One region of the Micromonospora sp. NPDC007271 genome, then DNA from elsewhere that is predicted to be linked to it. Evidence: predicted binding sites of a transcription regulator. Region 1 holds the regulator's gene; the other holds the start of a gene.

What was found. The regulator HrcA, encoded in region 1, represses chaperone genes, less so after heat shock. The targets are predictions, from matches to a motif close to GGTTNGCACNCTCNNNNNGAGNGTGCNAACC.
Region 2: the regulator HrcA is predicted to act here: its motif matches at 6,910-6,940, upstream of groES (co-chaperone GroES).

What each region holds. Positions count from the first base shown of each region.
Region 1 covers NZ_JBEYER010000154.1:1,458-10,640, reverse strand. The annotation lists gene ABZ570_RS32210 (16S rRNA (uracil(1498)-N(3))-methyltransferase) at 1-400, opposite strand, end outside; gene dnaJ (molecular chaperone DnaJ) at 402-1,544, opposite strand; gene hrcA (heat-inducible transcriptional repressor HrcA) at 1,624-2,646, opposite strand; gene ABZ570_RS32195 (DUF4870 domain-containing protein) at 2,904-3,524, shown strand; gene hemW (radical SAM family heme chaperone HemW) at 3,564-4,787, opposite strand; gene ABZ570_RS32185 (enoyl-CoA hydratase-related protein) at 4,807-5,616, shown strand; gene ABZ570_RS32180 (hypothetical protein) at 5,761-6,627, shown strand; gene ABZ570_RS32175 (MOSC domain-containing protein) at 6,645-7,283, opposite strand; gene ABZ570_RS32170 (carbohydrate ABC transporter permease) at 7,381-8,211, opposite strand; gene ABZ570_RS32165 (sugar ABC transporter permease) at 8,211-9,183, opposite strand, start outside.
Region 2 covers NZ_JBEYER010000049.1:47,485-56,667, forward strand. The annotation lists gene ABZ570_RS18895 (ABC transporter permease) at 1-607, opposite strand, end outside; gene ABZ570_RS18900 (ATP-binding cassette domain-containing protein) at 604-1,428, opposite strand; gene ABZ570_RS18905 (substrate-binding domain-containing protein) at 1,537-2,631, opposite strand; gene ybaK (Cys-tRNA(Pro) deacylase) at 2,845-3,324, opposite strand; gene soxR (redox-sensitive transcriptional activator SoxR) at 3,408-3,911, opposite strand; gene ABZ570_RS18920 (MFS transporter) at 3,988-5,427, opposite strand; gene ABZ570_RS18925 (methyltransferase domain-containing protein) at 5,603-6,817, opposite strand; gene groES (co-chaperone GroES) at 7,073-7,387, shown strand; gene groL (chaperonin GroEL) at 7,458-9,110, shown strand.

The DNA.
Region 1 (9,183 bases):
GGGCGGTGGCCGCCCACTTCTCTCGGGCCCGTACGCCCCGATCGCCGCGCCACTGCACGACCGAGCGGGACGCCGACCAGGGCACGATCTCGTCCACCCCGACCTCGGTCATCGCCTGCACGGCCAGCTCGCCCCGGTCGCCCTTGGCGATGCCCTGCACCACGACGAGCCGGGGGACGGACGCGTCGACGTACCCCCGGGAGGTGACGGCCAGATCGAGGGTGCCCCGGCCGACGGCGGTGACCACCGCGCCGGCGGTGCCGCCACGGCCGTCGGCGAGCAGCAGTTCCTCGCCGACGCGCAGCCGCTGGACGGTCGCGGCGTGGTGCCCCTCCGGGCCGTCCAGGGTCAGCGTGTCACCGGTGGGCAGCGCCTCGACCAGGAACAGCGGCGCCGACACGCTAGGCGTGCCCGTTGAAGGCGTCGCGCATCCGGGAGAAGAAGCCACCCTGCTTGCTCAGTTCGGCGACCTCCTCGCCCCGGGTCTTGGCGAACTCGCGCAGCATCCGCTCCTGGTCGGGGTCGAGCTTGGTCGGGGTACGCACGTCCAGGTGGACGTAGAGGTCGCCCCGGCCGGTGCCGCGGAGGTGCGGTACGCCCCGGGCGCGCAGCCGCAGGGTGCTGCCCGGCTGGGTGCCCGGCTTGACGTCGACCGTCTCCTCGCTGTCCAGCGTCTTGATGGTCAGCCGGGTACCGAGCGCGGCGGCGGTCATCGGCACGGTGACCCGGCAGTGCAGGTCGTCTCCCTTGCGGGAGTAGACGTCGTGCGGCCGCTCGTGGATCTCCACGTAGAGGTCGCCGGCCGTGCCACCGCCCGGGCCGACCTCGCCCTGCTGGGCCAGCCGGATCCGCATGCCGTCCTCGACGCCCGCCGGGATCTTGACGGTGAGCGAGCGGCGGGTCCGCACCCGGCCGTCACCGGCGCAGGTCGGGCAGGGGTGCGGGATCGTGGTGCCGTAGCCCTGGCAGACCGTGCACGGCCGGGCGGAGACCACCTGGCCGAGGAAGGTCCGCTGCACCGACTGCACCTCGCCCCGCCCGCCGCACGCCTCGCAGGTGGCGAGGTGGGTGCCGGCCGCGGTGCCAGCGCCGGAGCAGGTGGTGCAGAGCACCGCGGTGTCGACCGTGATCGGGGCCTCGACGCCGAACGCGGTCTCGTTGAGGTCCAGCTCCAGCCGCAGGATCGCGTCGGCGCCCGGCCGGGTACGCGGACGCGGCCCGCGCGTGGCGCCGGCGGCGCCACCGAAGAACGCGTCCATGATGTCCTGGAACCCGACGAACGGGCCCGCGCCGCCCGGGCCGCCCGGCCCGGCACCCCCGCCGCCCGGCGCCAGCGGGTCGCCGCCCAGGTCGACGATCTGCCGTTTCCGGTCGTCCGAGAGAACCTCGTACGCGGCGTTGATGTCCTTGAACTTCTCCTGTGCCTCCGGGTCCGGATTGACGTCCGGGTGGAACTTCCGCGCCAGCTTGCGGTAGGCGCGCTTGATCTCGTCGTCGGAGGCGTCCCGGCTGACGCCGAGAATGCCGTAGTAGTCCCTGGCCACTGCGTTCGGTGTCCTCATGTTCGTCTCGCGTTGCGCCGGTCGCCGGCCTCATGCCGGCCGTCGCCCCTGACTGGTCAGTTCAGTTCTGGGCCAGCAGCTCGCCCACGTAGCGTGCCACGGCCCGCACCGTGGCGATGGTGCCGGGGTAGTCCATCCGGGTCGGCCCGACCACCCCCAGGCCGCCGACGATAGTGCTGCCCGGGCCGTACCCGGTGCTCACCACCGAGGCGGCGCGCAGGTTGTCGATCTCGTTCTCGTCGCCGATCAGCACCCGGGTGGTGCTGGGCTCGGCCTCGCCGATGAGCTTGAGCAGCACGACCTCCTCCTCGAGCGCCTCGAGGATGGGCCGCAACGAGCCCTGGAAATCCAGCAGGCCGCCCCGGGTGAGGTTGGCCGTGCCGGCCAGGGCGAGCCGCTCCTCGTGCCGCTCGACCAGCGTCTCCAGCAGCACGCTGGAAAGCGTGGCCATGGCCGGCCGCAGCTGGGGCGGGGACTCGTCCACCAGCGCCTGGACCAGGGGCGGGGTCTCCGACAGCTGGATGCCGACCAGCCTCTCGTTGACCATCCGGCGCAGCTCGGTGACGTCCTCGGCCGGGATCGGCCCGGGCAGCTCGACCAGCCGCTGCTCGACCCGTCCGGTGTCGGCGATCATGACGACCATCAGCCGGGTGGTGGAGATCGGCACCAGCTCCAGGTGGCGCACCTTGGACCGGGCCAGGCTCGGGTACTGCACCACGGCGACCTGCCGGGTCAGCTGGGCCAGCAGCCGGACCGTGCGGTGCACCACGTCGTCCAGGTCGACCGCGCCGACCAGGAAACGCTCGATGGCCCGGCGCTCGGCCGGGCTGAGCGGCTTGACCCGGGAGAGCCGGTCGACGAAGAGCCGGTAGCCGCGGTCGGTGGGCACCCGGCCGGCGCTGGTGTGCGGCTGCCGGATGTAGCCCTCGTCCTCCAGGACGGCCATGTCGTTGCGCACGGTGGCTGGGGAGACACCCAACTGGTGGCGCTCGACCAGCGCCTTGCTGCCGACCGGCTCCTGCGTGGCGACGTAGTCCTCGACGATCGCGCGGAGCACGGCGAGCTTGCGGTCGTCGAGACCCATCTCCCCACCTCCTGACGCACCTCGGCCCCCGCCGGCGCGCGGTACCGCCTGTTCAGCTCAGGCGACACGCGGTACCGGCCGGGCGTCTGGCACTCGACTGTAGCGAGTGCCAGTCTACGTCGGCGTACCCGCCGACGCGATGATCAGCGACGGACCTCCGGTGCGGCCCACCGCACACCCCGCCAGAGCCGAACAGTCGGACATCCGGGGCGGTGTCGCTCTGCGCGTTGTTGCGAACGGGACCTACCGTGACGTCCATGACTGAACCACCTCGCCCTCCCGGAGCGGGGGACCCCGGCGCCCAGCCGCCGGGCGACACCCCGCCGTCGGCACCATACGGCTCGTCGGCGAACGAGCCACCCACCGCACCACTGTCCGGGGCTCCCACCGGGCCCGGCTATCCCCCACCCGGTGGCTATCCGCCGCCTCCCGGTGGCCAGCCGCCGTCGGGTGGCTACCCGCCCCCGGGCGGTTACGGCGCGCCGGGCGCCGGTTACCCCGGCGGCGGGGCCTACGGAGCGCCGGCGGGCTACGCCAGCAGCGATGACAAGACCTGGGCCCTGGTCGCGCACTTCGGCGGCGCCGCCGGCATGTTCATCGGCGGCGGCGTGCTGGGCTGGGTGGCCCCGCTGGTCGCGCTGCTCGCCCGCGGCAACCAGTCGCCGACCGTCCGCGCGCACGCGGTCGCCGCGCTGAACTTCCAGCTCATCTGGTCGATCATCGCGCTGGTCGGGTGGATCCTGACCTGCATCCTGATCGGCATCGTGGTCGGCTTCGGCGCGATGATCGTCGGCATCATCTTCGGCATCCTCGGCGGCGTGAAGGCCAACGAGGGGCAGCTCTACCGCTACCCGATGTCGGCGAACCTGATCAAGTGACCCCGGCCCGGCCGGCCCGCTGGTCGGCCGGGTCGTACGTCACGGCAGCAGGTCGCGGACCACGGCGTCGGCCAACAGCCGGCCGCGCAGGGTGAGCACCGCCCGGCCGGCCGCGTACCCGTCGGCGGTCAGCAGGCCGTCGGCGAGTGCCCGTCGCGCGGCGGACCGGCCCCCCTCGTCCAGCACCTCCAGCGGCAGGCCGGCGGCGAGCCGGAGCCGCAGCATCACGTCCTCCATGTGCGCCTCGTCGGGGGTGAGCACCTCCCGGGCCAGGCCGGGTGACTCCCCCGCAGCCAGGTGCCGGGCGTACGCGGTCGGATGCTTGACGTTCCACCAGCGCACCCCGCCGACGTGGCTGTGCGCCCCCGGGCCGAGGCCCCACCAGTCGCCGCCGGTCCAGTAGAGCAGGTTGTGCCGGCACCGGGCCGCCTCGCCGCGGGCCCAGTTGGAGACCTCGTACCAGGAGAAACCGGCCGCGTCGAGGGCGGCCTCCGCGGCCAGGTAGCGGTCCGCCGCCAGGTCGTCGCTCGGATACGCCAGCTCGCCCCGGCGCATCCGCGCGGCCAGCCGGGTGCCCTCCTCCACGATCAGGGCGTACGCGCTGACGTGGTCCACGCCCGCCGCCACCACCTGCTCCAGCGAGGCGGCGAAGTCCTCGGCGCGCTCCCCCGGCGTGCCGTAGATCAGGTCCAGGTTCACGTGGTCGAACCCGGCGTCCCGCGCCTCCAGGGCGGCGGCGGTGGCCCGGCCGGCGCTGTGCTGCCGGTCGAGCACGGCCAGCACCCCGGGCGCGGCGGACTGCATGCCGAGCGAGATCCGGGTGTAGCCGGCCGCCCGCAGCTCCTTGAGCGACTCGGGGGTGACCGACTCCGGGTTGGCCTCGGTGGTCACCTCGGCGTCGGCGGCCAGCCCCCAGGTGCGGTCGATGCCGTCCAGGATCCGGGCCAGGTCGTCGGTGGGGAGCAGGGTGGGCGTACCGCCGCCCACGAAGACGGTGTCCACCCGGGGCGGCGGGGTGTCGCCCAGCACCCGGGCGGCGAGCGCCAGCTCGGCCAGCACGGTCTCGGCGTACGTCTCGCGGCTGGCCCCGCCGCCGAGCTCGGCCGCCGTGTAGGTGTTGAAGTCGCAGTAGCCGCACCGGCTGGCGCAGAACGGGACGTGCACGTAGACCCCGAAGCCGCCTGCGCCGACGGCGCGGCGGGCGGCAGCGGGCAGCGACCCGTCGCGCGGGACGGGTTCGCCTTCTGGAAGAGCGCCGGGCATGGCCACTAGTGTGCCCGGCATGACCTCTCCGGACGCTCTCGTGCGGGTCGCCACGGCCCGTGGGGTGACCACCCTCACCCTGGACAGCCCGCACAACCGCAACGCGCTCTCCACTCCGCTGATGACCGAGCTGCTGGCCGGGCTGGCCGCGGCGGTCGCCGACGACGCGGTCCGGGCGGTCGTGCTGGACCACACCGGCCCGGTCTTCTGTTCCGGGGCGGACCTGAAGGAGACCGCCGCCGCGTACGCCAGCGGGACGGTGCCGGCCGGGATGCTCGGCGACGTGCTGGTGGCCGTCCGGGAGTGCCCCAAGCCGGTGCTGGCGAAGGTGGCCGGGCCGGCCCGGGCCGGCGGCCTGGGCCTGATCGCCGCGGCCGACCTGGCGGTCTGCGCCGAGGGGGCGACCTTCGCCTTCACCGAGGTCCGGATCGGGGTGATCCCGGCGGTGATCTCGGCGACCGTGCTTCCCCGGCTGCACCCCCGGGCCGCGGCCGAGCTCTACCTGACCGGCGACACCTTCGACGGCCGGCGGGCCGCCGAGATCGGCCTGGTCACCGCCGCCGTGCCGGCGGACGGCCTGGACGCGGCGGTCGCGCGCTACTGCGCCTCGTTGGTGAAGGGGGCGCCGAAGGCCCTCGCCGGCACCAAGGACCTGCTGCGCCGGCCCGCCGCCACCGACCTGCGGGCGGAGATCGCCGAGTTGGCCGCCCTCTCCACCGGGTACTTCCTCTCCGACGAGGGCCGGGAGGGCGTGGCCGCCTTCCGGGAGAAGCGATCGGCACGATGGGTGGCCGCTCTGGACGGTGGTCCGGCAGAGGGCGCGAGCTAGGGCCGAACGGCCGGGAGGACCCCGAAGGCCGGGAGGACCGGGAGGCGCGGTGGGTGGCCGGACGGTGACGCCAGGGGGCGACCGGTCGGCCGACCCGGGTCGCGCGCCGGGAGACGTACGCTTGTCGAACTGCCGGGACAGGAGGTGCGGGTGCGAACTCGGGTTGCGATCGTGGCGGCGGGTGTGGTGGTGGCCGTGGTGGCCCTGCTCGGCGTCTGGTTCGTCACGAAGCAGTTCGGGCAGCACCTCCGCCTGCCGATGGCCAGCCGCACCTGCACCGTGCAGGCCGACGGGCGGGTCGTGCTCAGCGCCGAGCAGATGGCCAACGCGGCCACCATCGCGGCGATCGGTGTGCAGCGGCGGATGCCCGAGCGGGCCGTGGTGGTGGCGCTGGCAACCGCGTACCAGGAGTCGCACCTGCGCAACATCGCGCACGGCGACCGGGACTCGCTGGGGCTGTTCCAGCAGCGCCCGAGCCAGGGCTGGGGCACCCCGGAGCAGGTCCAGGACCCGCGCTACGCGGCGAAGAAGTTCTACGCCGCGCTGAAGAAGGTCAACGGCTGGGAACGGATGCGGGTCACCGAGGCCGCCCAGCGGGTGCAGCGCTCGGCCTACCCCGAGGCGTACCAGAAGTGGGCCGACGAGTCCGAGGTGCTCACCCGCGCGCTGCTCGGCAACGCCACCGGGGCGGTGGCCTGCACCGTCGGGCCGCAGCCGACGATGCGCGGCCCGGCCGCGACCGCGGCCCTGGTGGAGGGCCTGGCCCTGGACTGGGGGTTGCCCGACCTCACCGCACCGGCCGACCCCACCGGATTCAGCGTCCCGGCCACCGACAGCCGCAACGGCTGGCGGTACGCGCACTGGCTGGTCTCGCACGCCGACGACCACGGCGTGAAGCGGGTCCGCTTCGGTGACCTGGAGTGGACCGCCGAGCACGGCACCTGGGACCGGGTGAAGGGCGGCCGGGGCACGCCGACCCAGGTGCTGGCGGAGGTCTTCGCCGCGGCCTGACCTCCCGCTGACGCCGATCAGGGGCGCGTGAGCCGGCGGCGCACCTTCTCCCGGATCGGTTCGGGCAGCTCGGGCACGTCGAGCAGCCGGGGCAGCAGCTCGGGCTCCAACGTGGTCGCCCGGAACATCTCGCCGATGGTCACCCCGTGCGCCGGGCGGTCCACCACCTCGACGGGGTCGCCCGCGCTGACCTCGCCCTCCCGCAGCACCTGCAGGTACGCCCCGGGCGCGGCCCGTACGGTGAACCGCTTGATCAGGTCGGGCACGCCCCAGAAGCCGGCGAAGGTGGTGCACGGAATGCGCGGCTTGGTCACCTCGAGCAGGGCGGAGCCGACCGCCCACCGCTCGCCGACGACCGCCCCGGTGACGTCCACCGCGTACGTGGTGAGGTTCTCGCCGAAGGCGCCCGGCCCGAGGGTCCGGCCCAGCTCGGTGGCCCACCAGCCGGCGTCCTCCTCGGCGTACGCGTACACCGCCTGGTCGGGGCCGCCGTGGACGGCCCGCTCGCCGATGAAGTCGCCGGCGAGCCCGGCGAACCGGATCAGCACCGGGCCGGCGACCGGCCGCTTGTCGATCCCGCTGCGGCCGCTCGCGTCGCCCGCCCACTCCGCCTCGGTCACCCCGCCGAGGTTCACCGCCGCCAGCCTGCCCGTCATGGCGGCCAGCCTACGGGCACCTCCGCCCAGCCGAAAACCGCGTCAGGAAGGGCCCCTGCTCTACCGGAGGCGTTGACAGGTTGCCCTTCCTTGCCCGTCAGCCCTTGACGGCGCCGGCGACCAGGCCGCTGACCATCCGGCGTTGGACCAGGAGGAAGAAGACGATCACCGGCAGGGTGAACAGGGTGGAGGCGGCCATCACCGAACCCCAGGCGGTGTCGTCCCGGCCGAAGAAGAACGTCATCGCCACCGGCAGGGTGTACCGGTGCTGGTCGTTGATGAACGTCAACGCGAAGATCAGCTCGTTCCAGGCGGTGATGAAGGAGAAGATGCTGGTCGCCACCAGGCCGGGCGCCACCAGCGGGAAGAGGATCTTGCGGAAGGTCTGGGCCCGGCTGGCACCGTCGATCGCCGCCGCCTCCTCCAGCTCCTTCGGCACCGCGGCCACGAAACCGCGCAGCATCCAGACCGCGAACGGCAGCGAGAAGCCGAGGTAGGTCAGGATCAGGCTGGGCAGCTGGTTGTAGAGCCCGAGCCGCTGGATCATCAGGAAGAGCGGGATGACCAGCGCCTCCAGCGGGATCATCTGCACCACCAGCAGCAGGATCAGGAAGGTGGTGCGCAGCCGGAACCGGAACCGGGCCACCGCGGTCGCCGCGAGCAGCGCGACCAGCCCACTGAGCAGCACCGTCGCCACCGCGACCAGCGCGCTGTTGAGGAAGAAGTCGGTGAACGTCACGCCCGGGATCAGGTTGCCGGTGAGGATCTCCCGATAGTGCTCCAGGGTGGGCTCGGCCGGCACCGGGCGGGGGGTGGCCGAGAAGATCTCCCGGTTGGGCTTGAGGGAGGTGGCGACCATCCAGTAGACCGGGAACGCCGCGAAGAGCGCGACCAGCAGGCCGACGCCGTTGAGGGCGAGCTTCTTCACTACTGGTCCTCCTGCCGCAGCACCATGCGGACGTACAGGGCGGTCACCGCGAGCAGGATCAGGGTGAGGATGACCGCGATCGCCGATCCGAGACCGTACTTGGGCGGCGGTGAGAACGCCTCCGCGTACGAGTAGATCGAGAGCATGAACGTCGACCGGTCCTGGGTGCCGCCGGCCAGCACGAACTGCTGGGTGAAGACCTTGAAGTCCCAGATCGTGGAGAGCACGACCAGGATGCCGAAGACGGGGCGCAGGGTCGGGAAGGTCACCGACCAGAAGACCCGCCACGGCCCGGCACCGTCCACCCGGGCCGCCTCCTGGAGTTCGCTCGGCACGCTCTTCAGCCCGGCCAGCACGCTCACCGCGATGAACGGGAACGAGTGCCAGACCACCACCAGGGTCAGGATCGCGAAGAAGAGCAGCGGGTCGTTGAACCAGCCGTAGCCGGTCCAGTCGCTGCGCCCGAAGAGCGCGGTGGAGAGCCCGTCCGGGAGCTTGTTGAACAGCCAGGTGACCAGGCCACTGGTGTCGTCGAAGATCCACTTCCAGACGATGGTGCCGGTGAGCGCCGGGGTGGCCCAGGCCAGCATCACGCAGCTGGCGACGAAGGTGGCCATCTTTCGGCCGAGCCGGTTGAGCAGCAGCCCGACCAGGGTGCCGAGGATCATCGTGAGCACCACGTTCGCCGCGGCGAAGAGCACGGTGTTGCGCAGCACCGTACGGAAGAACGGGTCGCCGAGGATCTGCGCGTAGTTGGCCAGGCCCACCCAGGGCCACTCGCGGTCGCCCCGTAGCTGCCGGACGTTGTCCAGCTTGTAGAAGGACATTCCCACGACCTGGCCGAGCGGCCAGAGCAGCAGCACCGCGATGATCGCCAGGCAGGGCAGGAGCAACAGGTACGGGAGAAGGTCCATCCGACGGCGCCGCCGCGCGGGGGTCTCCCGCGCGGCGGTCGTGCCGGTGCTCTCGGTC
Region 2 (9,183 bases), on a different contig from region 1:
CGTAGCCGGCGACCGCCACGGCGGCCAGCAGCCAGCCCACCGCCGGGGGCAGGTTGCGGTTGGCGATGGCCAGCAGCACGTCGTCCCGCACCGAGATGTTCTTGCCCTCCTCCACCAGCATCAGCGCGATGCCCTGAAAGGCGAGGAAGCCGGCGAGGGTCACCACGAACGACGGGATGCCGACCTTCGCCACCAGCAGGCCGAGGAGTGTGCCGATGACCGCGCCGGTGGCGACCGCGGCGAGCACCGCGACGTACCAGGGGTAGCCGAACACGGTCACCACGTTGGCCAGGACGGCGGCGCAGACCCCGCTGGCGAAGCCGGCGGAGAGGTCGATCTCGCCGAGCAGCAGGACGAAGACCAGCCCCATCGAGATCAGGGTGACCGCCGCGCCCTGGGTGAACAGGTTGGCGAAGTTCCCGGCGGTGAGGAACGACGGGCGCGCGATCGAGAAGGCCGCGGAGAGCAGGACGAGCATGCCGACCGCGGGGAGGGCCCCGATGTCGCCACCGCGTACCCGGCGCCAGTAGTTGTGGAGGTGGCTGCCGACGGTGGGTGCCGGCGCGACGGCGGCCGGCCCCTCCCTCTTGACGGCGGTGGTGGTCATCGGACGGCTCCTGGGGTGGGGTCGGCGGGCTCGGCGCCGTTGCCGTTGCTGCCCGGGGCCGGGTCGGCGGGGAGGCCGAGGCTGCCGGAGCGGCCGGCAGTGATCAGCTCGACCACCTGCGAGTGGGTGATGTCGGTGCTCTTCACCTGGGCGACCATCTGGCCGAGGTAGAGCGCGGCGATCCGGTCGGAGACGGCGAAGACGTCGTTCATGTTGTGCGAGATGAGCACCACCGCCAGGCCGTTGTCGGCCAGCCGGCGGACCAGTTCGAGCACCTGGGCGGTCTGTGCGACGCCGAGGGCGGCGGTCGGCTCGTCCAGGATGACCAGCTTGCTGTTCCAGAGCACCGCCTTGGCGATCGCCACGGTCTGGCGTTGGCCGCCGGAGAGGCTGGAGACGTGCTGGCGCAGCGACTTCACCGTACGGACGCTGAGCCCGGCCAGGGTCTCGGCGGCCAACTGCTCCATGGTCGGCTCGTCGAGCACGATGCCGTTGCGCTTCTCCCGGCCGAGGAACATGTTCTGCACGATGTCGAGGTTGTCGCAGAGCGCGAGGTCCTGGTAGACGACCTCGATGCCGAGCGTGGCCGCGTCGCGCGGGCCGTTGATGCTCACCGGCTGGCCGTCGAAGAGGAACTCACCGGCGTCCGTGGGGTAGATGCCGCTGATGCACTTGACGAGGGTCGACTTGCCGGCGCCGTTGTCGCCGACCAGTGCGGTCACCTCACCGGGGTGGGCGGCGAAGTCGACGTTGCGAAGCACCTGGACGGGACCGAAGCTCTTGTCGATCCCGCGTAGTTCCAGCAGGGGAGTGGCGGACACGGGGTCTCCTTCGGACGGAGGTAAGGTCTCGGGTCCCGTCCGGCGGGAACGCCGCCCGGCACGGGGGTCCCGTGCCGGGCGGCGCCGCCTGAAGCGGGTACGGAAGGGTCAGCTGATCCCGGCGTCGGCGCAGAGCTTGGCGTACGCCCCGGCGCAGAGCTCGTCCTTGGTGACGTAGCCGTCGTCGACGACGTCCTTGACGTTCTCCTTGTAGATCGCCTTCGGCTCTAGCAGCACGGCCGGCACGTCCCGGCCGCCCTCCGGGTCCTTGACCGTCTGGCCGGTGTCCTTCTTCTCCCCCTTGGCGAGACCGATGGCCAGGGCGGCGGCGGCGTCGGCCTCCTTCTTGACCGCCTTGTAGACGGTCATGCACTGGTCGCCGGCGAGGATGTTCTGCAGGCCCTGGGCGGTGGCGTCCTGGCCGGTCACCGGGACCTTGCCGTTGAGCTTGTTCTTCTTCAGCACCGAGATGGCCGCGTTGCCGAGGCCGTCGTTGGCGGAGAGCACCCCGTCGATCTTGCCGCCGGCCTTGGTGAGCTGCTGCTCGAAGATCGTGGCGGCCTGGGCGTTGTCCCACTCCGGCACGTCGTCGTCGGCGGCCTTGGTGTACTCCTTGGCGTCGAACTTCGGCTTGAGCACCGAGTCGTACCCGTTCTTGAACAGGGTGGCGTTGTTGTCGGTGGGCGAGCCGTTGAGGTAGGCGATCGCCGGGTTCTTGACACCCTTGTCGGCCAGGCACTTGACCAGGCCCTCGCCCTGGAGCTTGCCGACCGCCTCGTTGTCGAAGCTGACGTAGTACAGCGCCGAGCCGCCCAGGGTCAGCCGGTCGTAGTCGATGGTGGCCACACCCTGGGACTTCGCCCGCTCCAGCACGGCCTTGCCGGTGCCGGAGTCCAGGTTGACGATCATCAGGACGGTCACCCCGTTGGTGATCATCTGGTCGGCGAGGGTCTGGAACACGCTCTTGTCGTTCTGGGCGTTCTGGATGTCGGAGTCGACGCCCGCCGCGTCGAAGGCCTCCTTGAGGAACTTGCGGTCCGCGGTTTCCCACCGCGCGGAGGACTTGCTGTCCGGGAGGATCACACCGATCTTCGGCTTCTTGGCGCCGCCGGCCTGGTCGGAACCGTCGTTGTCACCACAGGCGGCCATGCTGCCGGCGGCCAGCAGGCCGACGGCGGCGAAGGTGAGGAAGCCCTTGCGCATGTGCACGGGTCCTTTCCGGGGTGGGGGATTTGTGTTTTGTTGTGCCCGGCAACGTATTTCCCCGCTTGTTGGGCCCGCAAGACTGTCGAGGCCAGTAGTTTGTTGGCGGCGGTAACAATTCAGCAACGCCACTGTCGTCCGGCCGTCACCCGGCTGAGAGCGCTCCCCGGCACGAGGTGCGGGAACGCGTGCGCGGTGACCGTCCGAAGTGGTTCAGGCGGCCGCGATCGGTGCGGTGACCGCGTCGGTCAGCGCGACCAGATCCGCTGGGGCGAGTTGCAGCTGCAGACCCCGGCGACCGGCCGAGACGTAGACGGTCGGATGGTCCAGTGCGGACCCGTCGACCACCGTGGGCAGCCGCTTGCGCTGGCCGAGGGGGCTGATCCCGCCGCGCACGTAGCCCGTGGCCCGCTCGGCCACCGCGCGGTCCGCCATGGTCGCCCGCTTGCCGCCCAACGCGGCGGCGAGGGCCTTGAGGTCCAACTCCCCGGTGACCGGTACGACCGCCACGGCCAGCCCGCCGTCGACCTCGGTGACCAGGGACTTGAACACCCGCTCCGGCGGCACCCCGAGGGCCGCCGCGACCAGCGCGCCGTAGTTCGGCGCATCCGGCGAGACGTCGTACGGATGGGTGCTGTGCGCGATCCTCCGCCGCGCCAGCAGCGCCGTCGCCGGAGTGCCCTGTCCCGCCATGCCCGACAAGGTAGTCCGGTCCGGGCGGATGGGCGAGTGGAAAGCCGGTACGGCAGCCGGCCGGACCTGGAGACGGCAGACGCCTAGGGTCGGCGCGATCTCCGCGGGGTCTTCGTGGAATCGCTGGACTGCAACCGCACTGGACCGGGGCCCTGCTGCCCGAGGGCGTCATCAGGATTAAGCAGGAGGCAGCCTTTCATCGACAAACATCCACAGCCGATGCAGCCGGTGAGTTCCTGCTCCAGGCTCTCGATCTCACGGCGTCGTTCTTCCAGTTGGCGTTTCCACGATCGAGAGACGCGCTGCCAAGCCGCATGGGTCGGCGCCTCATCTGCGGGAAGTGTCACAAAGACGCCAGCCACATCGGACAGCGGAATGCCGAGCCGCTTGGCGACGATGATCAGCGAGATGCGGCGCAACATGTGGCGAGGGTAGACGCGCTGGTTGCCGCCGTTGCGCAGCGAAAAGATCAATCCCTTGCGTTCATAGAAGTGGAGCGCTGAGGCGGGCACGCCAGTCCGTCGGGCGACCTCACCGATGGTGAGGTGGTCGTCCGGCCTGGCATGCATCTCGTCCTCCCAGATCAATCAGACGCGGTGCGCCGGTGACGTAGGCGGTGGGGTATTTGACCTTCCTTTTCGGCGACGGTTTGACGCTAAAAATTCAACCATGGTTGAGGTCAAGTGAAGTTGAGGCAGATCCTTCGGCGCCGTTGGCCTTGCTCCCGAAGATGAGGGCGGCGACGGCGACCGACAGGGCGAGGCACAGGATGCCGACGCCGAGCTGGGTCATATGCCAGGACCAGGTGAACGCGTCCAGTTCGCTGGCTGGATTGTTGCCAAGGCGACCTGCGCTCACCGCCGCCGCATGGGTGCGGTCGCCGAGCTTGCTCGCGAGGAGACCGATCAGGGAGGCGCTGAACGCGGCGATCACGAGCGCTTCGGCTGCGCCGCGCAGAGTGTTGAGGAACCCGGCTGCCATGCCGACCGAGTCGGCCGGGACGAGGCTCATGGCCTGACCGTCGGTGATGCCGAAGGAAACACCCATGCCGATCCCGGTCATCAGCAGTGGTGCCGCGACTACGGCAACGGTGTTCTCGGACCCGAGGGCCATGAGCCAGAAGTTCCCGACTACCACGAGCAGTAACGCCATCATGATCAAGGCTCGCGCGGGGACGCCCTTGTTGACCAGGGTGACCGCCACCATCGGCATGATCAGAACCGGTGCGGTGAGCAGTAGCATCGCCACGCCGGCCGCCGCCGGGGTGAGTCCGGCGGCTGACTGCAGGTAGGTCGGCAGGAACACGAGCACGCCGAGGAATCCGATCGAGGTCGTGAGTGTCGCCAGGCTCCACCCAATGAATCCGCGGTTGGCCACCAAGGACGGTGCCAGCACAGGGGAACTACTGTGCCGTTGCACGATGCCGAAGATCACCAGCGCCAGCAGACCGATGACGAGAGTGGCGATGACGGCCCGATGGGTCCACCCCAGCGACGGGGCTTCGAGCAGTGCGAACATCAGACAGGTCAAGGCGCCGACGAACAGGATGCTGCCAACCGAGTCGGCCCGCCCGGACTCTGAGCGCGACTCCCGGGTACGAGTCGCGCCGAGCGCGGCCAGAAGACCGATCACGGTGAAGACCGCGAAACTACCCCGCCACCCGGTCGCGGTGATCAAGAGCCCGGAAAAGGTGGGGCCGACCGCGATGCCGATCCCGGCCATGGTGCCCATCAGCGCAAAGGCCCGGTTGCGGGTGGCACCGTTGTAGCTGGAGGCCAGGATCGCCCCACCCGCGGCCATGATTCCGGCCCCGCCGCCACCGGACACGATTCGGGCGATGTCGGCGATCACGATCGACGGGCTGAGCGCGGTGGCAAGAAAGCCGATTGCGAACACGAATGCGGCGACGATGAAAACCCTGCGCCGGCCCACCCGGTCGGCGGTCGAGCCCGCCACCAAGGTCATGGCGGCGAAAGCCAGGTTGTATCCGGCCACGATCCAGTTCAGGGCAGAGCCGGAGGCATCGAGGTCGTGGCCGATGCTCGGCAACGCGACCGCGGTGCCCGAGATCGACATCGCCACCAAGAAGACACCGACCAGCACCACCGGAAGCGTCAACGGAGACGGTCTCGCAGTACCTTCAGCGGGTTGAGGAGATGAAATGGTCGTGTCCAACGGTGCTCGCTTTCTCCGATCAGGAACGGCGAGCAACAGCACATGTCCTCAACCGAAGTTGAGGTCAAGTCCGTGCGTCAGGTACTGCCTCACGGTCAGGCTTCTAGGCCGGCCGGCAGACCAGCACGGTCGGCGCGCCGGCCACCCGGGTCAGCACCAGGCTGGCCGCTTCCTCGCCGACGAGCTTCAGGTCCCGGCGCAGCTTCTCCGGCTCCAGCGCCGAGCCGCGCTTGAGGATCTCCGCCCGGCCCACGCGGCGCTCCCGCAGCAGGGCGCGCAGCCGCTTCAGCGAGAACGGCAGCACGTCGGTGACCTCCAGGCAGCGGGTGAACGGGCTGGCGACCGGGGCGTCCGTGTAGAGGTAGGCGATGCTCGGATCAGCCAGCGTCCCGCCGAGGTCCTCGGCCAGTTCGGCGAGCAGGTGGGCGCGGACCACCGCCGGGTCCGGGTCGTGCACGTACCGCCGGACCGGCCCCACCGGCGCCTCGGCCTCGCCGGAGCCGGCTAGCTGATAACAGGGGGCCTCTGCTCTACCGGGTGCGTTAACAGGGGACCCTTCCTTCAACAGCGTGGCGCGGCGGGGGACCTCGGCCAGCGCGCCGCACCAGAGGGCGGCCTCGACCAGGTAGCCGGCCACGCTGACCCACTCCGCCTCGGCGCCGGCCGGGATCAGCGCGTGGTCCAGGCCGGGGGCCACCTTGACCACGGTGCGCGGGACCCGCTCGGCCAGCCCGGTGACGAAGTCCCAGGGCGGCGAGTAGGCGTTCGGGTCGAAGATCCGCCGTCCGGTGCCGGCCGAACGGCGCGCCGGGTCGCAGAAGACCGCGTCCACCCCGGTCACGTCGAACGCCGTCGCGTCGCCGCACGCCACGGTGAACCGCTCGGCCAGCCCGGCCGCCTCGGCGTTCGCGGCGGCCATCGCGGCGGTCACCGGGTCGGCCTCCACCCCGTACACCCGGATGCCGGCGCGGGCGGCGGCGAGCGCGTCGGCGCCGAGACCGCACCCCAGGTCGGCGAGGGTGCGTACCCCGGCGGCGTGCAGCCGCGCGGCCCGCCGGTCGGCGACCACCCGGCGGGTGGCCTGCTCCAGCCCGGGCCGGGTGAGGAACATCCGGTCGGCCTCCGGCCCGAACTTGCCGGCCGCCCGGCGGCGCAGCTCGGCCTGGGTGAGCGCGGCGGCGGCCAGCCCGGCCGGGAACCCCGCCGAACGGAGCCGGGCCGCCGCGGCCAGCGGGTCGCCGCCGGCGACCTCGGCGGCCGCCGCGAGCGCGGCCGACCCCTCAGGGGTACGCAGCGCGGCGAGCTGGTCCAGATCCACCCGCCCATTCTCCCGACCGGCGGAACACTGGCGACGCGCCGGGCGCGGGTTGGCACTCTCCTTGACGGAGTGCTAGCCGAGGAATAACCTGCGATTAGCACTCTCACCCTGAGGGTGCCAACGCCCGGGCCCGGTGTCCGGGGGTTGAACGCCAGGCGGACCGGCACCCGCGACGACGGCCCCGCCCGGTGGCATGTGGCAGATTGACGCCGGTCGGCGTGTCGACCGGCAACGAAACCAGTACCCCAGGAGGGTATGCCCGTGACTACCGCGACCAAGGTTGCGATCAAGCCGCTCGAGGACCGGATCGTGGTCCAGGCGAACGAGGCTGAGACCACCACGGCGTCGGGCATCGTGATCCCCGACACCGCCAAGGAGAAGCCGCAGGAGGGCACCGTCCTCGCTGTCGGCCCGGGCCGGATCGATGACAAGGGTAACCGCGTGCCGCTCGACGTGAAGGTCGGCGACACCGTCCTGTACTCGAAGTACGGCGGCACCGAGGTCAAGTACGCCGGCGAGGAGTACCTGGTGCTCTCCGCCCGCGACGTCCTCGCGGTCATCGAGAAGTAAGCAACCGATCAGTGTCGTTGCCCCGGTCCGGCTCGCCGGGCCGGGGCAACGTCGCTTCGAAGGGATACTGATGGCGAAGATCCTCAGCTTCTCGGACGACGCCCGGCACCTGCTGGAGCACGGTGTCAACGCCCTCGCCGACGCGGTCAAGGTCACCCTCGGCCCGCGCGGGCGCAACGTCGTCCTGGACAAGAAGTTCGGTGCGCCCACGATCACCAACGACGGCGTGACCATCGCCAAGGAGATCGAGCTCACCAACCCCTACGAGAACCTCGGCGCGCAGCTGGTCAAGGAGGTGGCGACCAAGACCAACGACGTCGCCGGCGACGGGACCACCACCGCGACCGTGCTGGCCCAGGCGATGGTCCGCGAGGGCCTGCGCAACGTGACCGCCGGGGCCAACCCGACCGGCCTCAAGCGGGGCGTCGACGCGGCGGCCCAGAAGGTCTCCGAGGCGCTGCTCGGCCGGGCCGTCGAGGTCGCCGGCAAGGAGTCGATCGCGCACGTCGCGACGGTCTCCGCGCAGGACGCCACGATCGGCGAGCTGATCGCCGAGGCGATGGAGAAGGTCGGCCGCGACGGTGTCATCACCGTCGAGGAGGGCTCCGCGCTCGTCACCGAGCTGGACGTGACCGAGGGTCTCCAGTTCGACAAGGGCTTCATCTCGCCGAACTTCGTCACCGACGTGGAGGGGCAGGAAGCGGTCCTGGAGGACCCGTACATCCTGATCACCACGCAGAAGATCTCGGCGATCGAGGAGCTGCTGCCGCTGCTGGAGAAGATCCTCCAGAACAACAAGCCGCTGCTGATCATCGCCGAGGACGTCGAGGGCCAGGCGCTCTCCACGCTGGTGGTCAACGCGATCCGTAAGACCCTCAAGGTCTGCGCGGTCAAGGCCCCCGGCTTCGGCGACCGCCGCAAGGCGATGCTCCAGGACATGGCGATCCTGACCGGCGCCGAGCTGGTCGCCCCGGAGCTGGGCTACAAGCTCGACCAGGTCGGCCTGGAGGTGCTCGGCACCGCCCGCCGCGTGGTGGTGGACAAGGAGAACACCACCGTCGTCGACGGTGGCGGCCAGGCGAGCGAGGTGGCCGACCGGGTCGCCCAGATCCGCAAGGAGATCGAGGCCTCGGACTCCGAGTGGGACCGGGAGAAGCTGGCCGAGCGGCTGGCGAAGCTCTCCGGCGGCGTCGCCGTGATCAAGGTCGGCGCGGCTACCGAGGTCGAGATGAAGGAGCGCAAGCACCGCATCGAGGACGCCATCGCCGCGACCAAGGCCGCGGTCGAGGAGGGTACGGTCCCGGGTGGCGGCGCCGCTCTGGCCCAGATCCTGCCGGTGCTCGCCGACGACCTGGGCCTTACCGGTGACGAGAAGGTCGGCGTCTCGATCGTGCGCAAGGCGCTGGTCGAGCCGCTGCGCTGGATCGCCCAGAACGCCGGCCACGACGGCTACGTGGTGGTGCAGAAGGTCGCCGGCAAGGAGTGGGGCAACGGCCTCGACGCGGCCACCGGCGAGTACGTCGACCTGGTCAAGTCCGGCATCCTCGACCCGGTGAAGGTGACCCGCAACGCGGTCGTCAACGCCGCCTCGATCGCCGGGCTGCTGCTCACCACCGAGAGCCTGGTGGTGGAGAAGCCGGAGAAGGCCGAGCCGGCCGCCGCCGGTGGCCACGGCCACGGGCACGGGCACGGCCACGGCCACCAGCACGGCCCGGGCTTCTGATCCCAGGCCGTAACGGCAGCCGGTCACCGGGCGGCGCGGGCAGCAGGCCGGTGGCGTCGATCTCCGCCAGGTC